Regions from separate parts of the Arthrobacter sp. TE12231 genome, predicted to be linked through region 1. Evidence: riboswitches for the same ligand, from Rfam matches in the RefSeq annotation. Region 1 holds a riboswitch; the other holds the start of a gene.
What was found. Region 1 has a riboswitch for glycine ahead of gcvP (aminomethyl-transferring glycine dehydrogenase). Riboswitches for the same ligand answer to the same signal wherever they lie in the genome.
Positions count from the first base shown of each region.

Region 2: another riboswitch for glycine. It lies ahead of lipA (lipoyl synthase); the one in region 1 lies ahead of gcvP (aminomethyl-transferring glycine dehydrogenase).

Region 1 covers NZ_JBSSFS010000001.1:3,443,375-3,447,584, reverse strand. The annotation lists gene ACVWYS_RS15400 (MFS transporter) at 1-1,113, opposite strand, end outside; gene ACVWYS_RS15395 (TetR/AcrR family transcriptional regulator) at 1,182-1,721, shown strand; glycine riboswitch at 1,954-2,052, shown strand; glycine riboswitch at 2,054-2,170, shown strand; gene gcvP (aminomethyl-transferring glycine dehydrogenase) at 2,210-4,210, shown strand, end outside.
Region 2 covers NZ_JBSSFS010000001.1:3,787,082-3,791,291, reverse strand. The annotation lists gene ACVWYS_RS16960 (FAD-dependent oxidoreductase) at 496-1,749, shown strand; glycine riboswitch at 1,918-2,015, shown strand; gene lipA (lipoyl synthase) at 2,174-3,205, shown strand; gene ACVWYS_RS16950 (methylenetetrahydrofolate reductase) at 3,225-4,058, shown strand; gene cycA (D-serine/D-alanine/glycine transporter) at 4,048-4,210, shown strand, end outside.

The sequences.
Region 1 (4,210 bases):
ATAGCCCGCCGCGCTCAGCAGCAGGCCGCCGGCCACGACGAAACCGGGCCGGACCTTCCGCACCAGCGGGACCACCAGCAGGCCGGCAACGACGGTGGCGATGAGGGCCGGGACCATGGCGACGCCCGAGGCCGAGGGGGACTGGCCCTCCAGCAGTTGCAGGTGCTGGGCCAGGAAGAGAATGAAGCCGTTGAAGGAGAACAGCGCCAGGACGTTGGCGATGATGGCCGTGCTGAAGATCCGGTTGCCAAAGAGGCTAACGTCGAGCATCGGCGCGGTACTGTGGCCCGTCGCGCGGGCTGTGCTGTGGCCTTCGGCCAGGTTGCGCTGGCGCCGGATAAAGACATAGCCCATCAACAGGCCGACGCCGATGCTCGCGAAGGCCTCCGGCGCCGGCCCGTGCGTGGCGAGCGCCTTGATCCCATAGACCACGGGCACCATGACCAGCAGGGACAAAATGATGCTGGGCGCGTCCACGCGGCCGGGCTTCGGATCTCGGGATTCCGGGATCAGCCCCGGCCCGAGCAGCAGCAGCGGCAGGATGATCGGCACCGCGACCAGCAGGACGGCGCCCCACCAGAAGTGTTCCACGAGCCAGCCGCCGGCAATCGGGCCGAGGGCGGCACCGCCGGAGAAGCCCGCGGCCCAAATGGCCACCGCCAGGCGGCGCCGGTTGGGCTGGGGAAAGATGTTGCGGATCAAGGAGAGCGTAGAGGGCATGAGCATGGCGCCGAAGAGGCCTAGCCCCGCGCGGCCGGCGATCAGCCATTCGGCGCTCGGGGCGAACGCCGTCGCGGCCGAAACCGCGGCAAAACCCGCGCTGCCCACGAACAACAGCCTGCGGCGGCCGATCCTGTCGCCCAGGCTGCCCATCGCGACGAGCAGCCCGGCCAGGACCAGGGGGTAGGCGTCGATGATCCAGAGCAGCTGGACGCCGGAGGCGGACAGGCTGCGGGCGATGGCCGGCAGGGCGAAGGTCAGAGCGGTGTTGTCCACGGCCACGAGCAGAACGGGGAACATCAGCAGGGCCAGCGCCACCCAGTCACGCCAGGGTGCCTGGGGCCGGGTGGCCGCCGGGTTGCTGGTGGCTGTGGTAGTCGATGTGGTGCTCATGAGTCATAACTATACCGTCTGGACGGTACAGTTAAGAAATGCGGGGCCGGACGGGCATGATGGGAAGCATGCCCAGAAAACCGGTGGCCCGCGAGGCCGTCCTCGACGCCTTTGAATCCCTGCTCATCGAAGTGGGCGAACGCGCCGCGACGCTGGACGCCGTCGCCCGGCGGGCCGGCGTCTCCAAGGGCGGCCTGCTCTACCACTTCCCGACCAAGGAGGCGATGATCTCGGTCCTGCTCGAACGGCTGGACCGGCATCTGGCCGCGGATGTCGCCGCCATGGCCGCGGCTCCGGAAGGCGCGGCGGCGTACTTCATCAAGTCCTCGGTATGGGCGGACACGCCCATGGACCGGGTTTTCGTGGCGGCCACCCGGCTCGCCGAGGTGGCGCACGAGGAAACCCAGCGCCGCTTCGCCGCAGGCCAGGCGAGCTGGCTGGAACTGCTGGCGGCCGACGTCGGGCCCGCCATGGCGAAGGCGGTCCTGTACATGGGGGACGGGCTGTACTTCAACGCCATGCTCGGACGGGGGCCCGCCGGTCCGCCCGCTGAAATCGAGGCAGACGTCGAGGGCCTCCTGGCCGCCGTCGAGAAGCTGCGCCGCTGAGGCCCTGAACTGCTCGCGCTGCGACCTCCGAGTCCGCCGAAGTCGCCGGAAGAGTGCGAGTTCGCTCGAACGTTACGGCGACCCGGCACGTTTCCGGCGAATTCGCGGTGCCGCCGCTCCTCGTAACGTGGGGCCGAAGGCGGGCGGGAGTTTGCGGACGCGCGCCCGGCATAGGACAATGATTGTTGTGACTGTTGTCACCCCCGATTGAACACCCAATTGAATACGCCTTTGATCTGCGGCGGGAGAGTCCTGCAAGTAGGTACAAGCAGGCGCCGTAGGAGCAAATCCTCCCCAGGAATCTCTCAGGCCCACGTACCGCCGCGGCAAGGCACCTCTGGAAAGTGGCAGGCTGTCCTCGACACGCTGTGCTCACCGACGGTGCAAGCGAAGCCCTCTTATACGCACGGCTGCGCGGAAACTCTCAGGTCCAATACAGAGCGGGGAGGAACCCGAATCAATGTGGCGTACCCAGCGCCGCCTGAGTTATGGAGTTCCTTGTGACTGTTACCCCAGCCTCCACGTCCTTCGTCGACCGGCACATCGGTGCCCGTCGCCAGTCCGACGTCGACGCCATGCTGAAGGCTGTCGGCTACGACACCGTCGACGCCCTTGTGGACACCGCCGTTCCGAAAGACATCCGCCAGGACTCCGACCTCGCTCTCGGCGCGGCCCTGAGCGAAGTGGAAGTCCTCGCCGAGCTGCGCAAGCTGGCCGGCAAGAACAAGACGGCCGTGCAGATGATCGGGCAGGGCTATTACGACACCGTGACCCCGGCCGTGATCCGCCGCAACATCCTCGAGGCCCCGGCCTGGTACACCGCGTACACGCCCTACCAGCCGGAAATTTCCCAGGGCCGGCTCGAGGCGCTGCTGAACTTCCAGACCATGGTCCAGGACCTCGTCGGCCTGCCGATCGCCAACGCCTCGCTGCTGGACGAAGCCACCGCCGTCGCGGAAGCCGTGCTGATGATGCGCCGCGCCAACAAGAACAAGGAAGCGCACGACGGAAAGACCGTCCTCGACGCCGACTGCCTCCCGCAGACCATCGCGATCGTCAAGGGCCGCGCCGAAGCCCTCGGCTTCGAGGTCGAGGTCGCCGATCTGTCCAAGGGCCTGCCGGAAGGCGTCATCAACGGCGTCGTCCTGCAGCAGCCGGGCGTCTCCGGCCGGGTGTTTGACCACAGCGCCGTGATCGCCGAGGCCAAGGAGCGCGGCGCGCTCGTCACGGTCGCCGCCGACCTCCTGTCCCTGACCCTGATCACGTCCCCGGGCGAGCAGGGCGCGGACATCGCCGTCGGCTCCGCCCAGCGCTTCGGCGTGCCGCTGTTCTTCGGCGGTCCGCACGCTGCCTACATGGCCGTCCAGAAGGGCCTCGAGCGCTCCATGCCCGGCCGCCTCGTGGGTGTCTCCAAGGACAACGCCGGCGTCCCCGCCTACCGTCTGGCCCTGCAGACCCGCGAGCAGCACATCCGCCGCGAGAAGGCCACCTCCAACATCTGCACCGCTCAGGCGCTGCTGGCGATCGTGTCCTCCTTCTACGCCGTCTACCACGGCCCCGACGGACTGAAGGCCATCGCGCAGACCGTCCACGGGCACGCCAAGACCATCGCCGCTTCCCTGAAGGCCGCGGGCCTGGACGTGCTGCACACCTCCTTCTTCGACACCATCACCGTCTCCGTGCCCGGCAAGGCCGCGGAAATCATCGCGGCCGCCGACGCCAAGGGCATTAACCTGCGCGCCATCGACGCCGACACTGTCGGCATCTCCGCCGATGAAGCCACGACGGCGGGCATCGTCGCCGACGTCGTCGCCGCCTTCGGGGCCACCGTGGTGGATTCCGTAGATGGCTTCGTCCTGGACGCCGCCGTCGAGCGGACCTCCGACTACCTCCAGCACCCGGTGTTCAACACCCACCGCTCCGAGACCCAGCTGCTGCGCTACATCCGCCGCCTCTCAGACCGCGACCTCGCGCTGGACCGCACGATGATCCCGCTGGGTTCCTGCACCATGAAGCTGAACGCCACGGCCGAGATGGAAGCGATTTCCTGGCCGGAATTCGCCTCCATTCACCCCTTCGCCCCGGAATCCCAGACCGCCGGCTGGCGCGAACTCATCGAGGACCTCGAAGCCCAGCTGACCGAGATCACCGGTTACGACCAGGTCTCCATCCAGCCCAACGCCGGATCCCAGGGCGAGCTCGCAGGCCTGCTGGCCATCCGCGGCTACCACCTCTCCCGCGGCGACGCCCAGCGCAACATCTGCCTCATCCCGGCCTCGGCGCACGGCACCAACGCCGCCTCGGCCGTGCTGGCCGGCATGAAGGTCGTTGTCGTGGCCACCGCCTCCGACGGCACGATCGACCACGCCGACCTGCAGGCCAAGATCGAGCTGCACAAGGACGCGCTCTCCGCGATCATGATCACCTACCCCTCCACCCACGGGGTGTACGACGCCGACGTCCGCGAGGTCTGCGACGCCGTCCACGCC
Region 2 (4,210 bases), 340 kb from region 1:
GGTGCCGTGAGTCTACACGCAATGTTTCCGCAGTTTTCCCGCACCCGTAACACACCCACGCCGCCGAGGAGGCGCGCTTGGGCACCACACCGGCGGCGCCATGAGCCATGCCGTCATCATCACCCTGATCAGAACCCCAGGCGCTGTGCCCACTGCTGTTCTCCCCCGAGCAATTCCTGGAGCCGGAATGGGCCCCGACCGCCCTCGCGGGTAAAGAAAAGCCCCGGGCCCATGACAGATGCCGGGGCAGTTCCTACGCGCGGAGGCTGGCTATCGGCCGGCTAGTCGTCGCAGTTCTGCAAGACCCAGTGCTGAGCCCGCCAGATGACGTTGTAGTTGTTGACCCGGCTCTGAGCCCTCCAGCCGGGCCGCCGCTGCGGTTTCGGACCGGCGCTACGCGGATCCCCGTAGCGCCAGTCTGAAGCCGTAGCGCACACGAAAAACCGACGCGAAAACCACTCCCGCGGCGCCCGTCGCAGGCGTAGCGTGGGGGCCATGGAGAAGACCGGATGCGCGGTGGTGGGCGGCGGGCCTGCGGGGATGATGCTGGGCCTGCTCCTGGCCCGGGCCGGGGTGCGGGTCACGGTGTTGGAGAAGCATGCGGACTTCCTGCGGGATTTCCGCGGCGACACGGTGCACCCCTCCACCATCCGGCTGATTGACGAACTCGGCCTCGGCCAGGAATTCCGCCGGCTGCCGCAGAGTCGCCTGAAGAATGTTGCTTTTCCGGTTCCCGGCGGGCCGCCCGTGACCATGGGTGATTTTGATGCGCTGCCGCCGCCGTACAACTACATCGCCATGATGCCGCAGTGGGATTTCCTGAATTTCCTCGGCGCCGCCGCGGCCGAGGAACCGGGGTTCACCCTGCTGATGAGCCACACCGCCACCGGGCTGGTCCGCAACGGGGGCCGTGTCCGCGGAATCCGCTTCCGGACCCCGGACGGCACTCACGGCGAACTCTTGGCGGACCTGGTCGTCGCGACGGACGGACGCCATTCCGTGCTCCGCACCGAGGCCGGCCTCGCGCCGAAGGAGTTTCCGGTGCCTTTCGACACCTGGTGGTTCCGGCTGCCCCGGAACCCTTCCGAAGCAGGCGAGGTGGCCGGGCTCGTGCCGGCATTCGGACCCGGCGAGGCGCTGTTGGCCTTGTTCCGCAATGACTACTACCAAATGGGCTACCTCGCCGCGAAAGGCACCGACGCCCGGATCCGCGCGGAAGGCGTCGAGGGATTCCGACGCCGGGTCGCGGCGCTGCGCCCGGACCTCGCCGACCGCGTTGACGCCATCCGTTCCCTCGATGACCTCCACTGGCTGGACGTGCGCCTGAACCGGCTGCACCGGTGGTACATCAACGGCATGCTGTGCATCGGCGACGCCGCGCATGCCATGTCCCCGGCCGGCGGCGTCGGAATCAACCTCGCGATCCAGGACGCCGCGGCCGCCGCCGAGTCCCTTGCCCCCGCACTGCTCCGGGGCCATGTGACCACGGCAGACCTCAAGAAAGTCGAACGACGGCGGCGGTTGCCCACCGTCATTGTGCAGACTGCCCAGAGGGTGATGCAGCGGGCAATCTTCGGCCCGATCATGTCCGGGAAGCGGACAAAAGTTCCAGCCGCGGCGCTGTTCGTGGCCCGGCGCGTTCCAGCGGTCCGCACCATCATTCCCCGGTTTATTGCCTTTGGTCCGCGGCCCGAGCATGCCCCGGCATTCGCCCGGCGCGCCGAACCCCGACCGCAGCCGCAGCCCTAGCCGCGCTGGGCGGTCATACTGCCCCATTGGGCGCTTCACCGCCATCCCACAATGGCAGAGGGACGCTGGCCGGGCGAGGAAATATGTGACTCGCGTGACGTAATTTTTGCGTGCGGTCCAGTCAAGGGCTACCGTGTGATCAGTATCACGACAAGTCATACATGCTTTTGATCTGCGGCGGGAGAGTCCTGCCGGTACGTTCAGCAGGCGCCGTAGGAGCAAATCCTCCCCAGGAATCTCTCAGGCCCACGTACCGCCGCGGCGAGGCAACTCTGGAAAGCAGTCCGGTCACCGGACTCACCGACGGTGCAAGCGGCACCCTGTAACAGCAGGGTCTGCGGAAACTCTCAGGTCCAATACAGAGCGGGGAGGAACCCGAATCATCGTGGCACCCAAAATGCCACCTGAATTATGGAGTTCCTTCATGGCCATTCAGTCGTCCCCTCCCACCTTTCCAGATGGCCGGAAATTGCTGCGCATTGAGCAGCGCAATGCGGCCACACCGGTGGAGCGTAAGCCGGAATGGATCAAGGCCAAGGTCCAGATGGGCCCCGAGTTCGTCCAGCTCAAGAACCTCGTCAAGAAGGAAGGCCTCCACACGGTGTGTGAAGAGGCCGGCTGCCCCAACATCTTCGAATGCTGGGAAGACAAGGAAGCCACCTTCCTGATCGGCGGCTCCGAATGCACGCGCCGCTGCGACTTCTGCCAGATCGACACCGGCAAGCCCTCCCCGGTGGACGTCTTCGAGCCCACCAAGGTGGCCCGCTCGGTGCAGTCCATGGCCCTGCGCTATGCCACCGTGACCGGGGTGGCCCGCGATGACCTCGCCGACGAGGGCGTCTGGCTCTACGCCGAGACGGTCCGCAAGATCCACGAGCTGAACCCGGGCACCGGCGTCGAACTGCTGATCCCGGACTTCTCCGGCAAGCCCGAGCACATCGAGGCGATCTGCGACTCCAAGCCCGAGGTCTTCGCCCACAACGTCGAAACCGTGCCGCGGATCTTCAAGCGGATCCGTCCCGCGTTCCGCTACGAGCGGTCCCTGGACGTCATCACCCAGGGCCGGAAGCACGGCATGGTGACCAAGTCCAACCTGATCCTGGGCATGGGCGAGACCCGCGACGAGATTTCCGAGGCCCTGCGGGACCTGCACGAGGCCGGCTGCGACCTCATCACGATCACCCAGTATCTGCGCCCGTCCGAACGGCACCTGCCGGTGGACCGCTGGGTCAAGCCGCAGGAATTCGTGGACCTGCAGCAGGAAGCGGACGAGATCGGCTTCCTGGGCGTCATGTCCGGACCCCTGGTGCGCTCCTCCTACCGCGCCGGCCGGCTCTGGGCCACCGCGATGCGCAAGAAGGGCTGGGAAATCCCGGCCCAACTCGCCCACATCGAAAGCTCCGGCAGCACCCGCCAGGAAGCCAGCTCCATCCTCGCCGCGCACGCCGGCGTCTGACACCTGCAGAGGACTAACGATGATCCCCACCAGAATCGAAATCATCCCTTCAGAGGGAATCGTGGAGCAGGTCACGGCCCTGGTGCCCTTGAGCACCACGCTTACCGTCACGTGCCTGCCCCACCACGGCATCGAGCGGACCATGCGTGCCGCGGTGCAGCTTAGCCTGCACGGCTACTCCGTCATTCCGCACCTCGCGGCGCGGAGCCTGCCTGGTCGTGTCGAGCTGACCGAAATCCTCCGCGACTGCAATGTTGCCGGCATCGGTGAGGTGTTCGTGATCGGCGGAGACCGGAAGCAGCAGGCGGGTCCGTACGGGTCCGCCCTCCCGGTGCTGGAAGACATCGCGCAGTACACCGGCGGAGTGATGCGGGCAGGCGTTGCGGGCTACCCGGAGGGACACCCCGCTGTGGGTGCCCTGGACCTCGTGGACGCCCTGCTGGCCAAGCAGCACCTGGCCACGCATGTCGTCACGCAGATGTGCTTCTCCGCGCCGAAAATCCTTGACTACGCGGCGCTCCTCCGCCGGGAAGGCGTGCAACTGCCCGTCTGGGCCGGGGTGGCCGGGGCCGTCCCGCGGACCAAGCTGGTTTCCCTCGCCGCGCAGATCGGCGTCGGAAGTTCCCTGAAGTTCCTCAGCCGCAAGGGGCCGTTGGCGCGCAAGCTCCTGAGCGGGGACAGGTACTCGCCCCAGAGTCTGGTGACGGGTCTGCAAAGCCAGCCCGGCAGCATCGCGGGCATCCATCTCTACAGCTTCAACAACCTTGACGCGGTCCCTGACGGGCCTGATCAAGCGTTAACCCCAGCAGCACTTCAGCCGGCATTGATTCGAAGGGCAACACGTGACAACTAGAGTCGTAACTTCCCACCAGGAACCGCACCTTGAGCGGCAGCTCAGCAACAGGCACATCCAGCTAATTGCGATCGGCGGCGCCATCGGCACCGGCCTGTTCATGGGCTCGGGCAAGACGATTTCGGCGGCCGGACCCTCCGTCATCTTCGTGT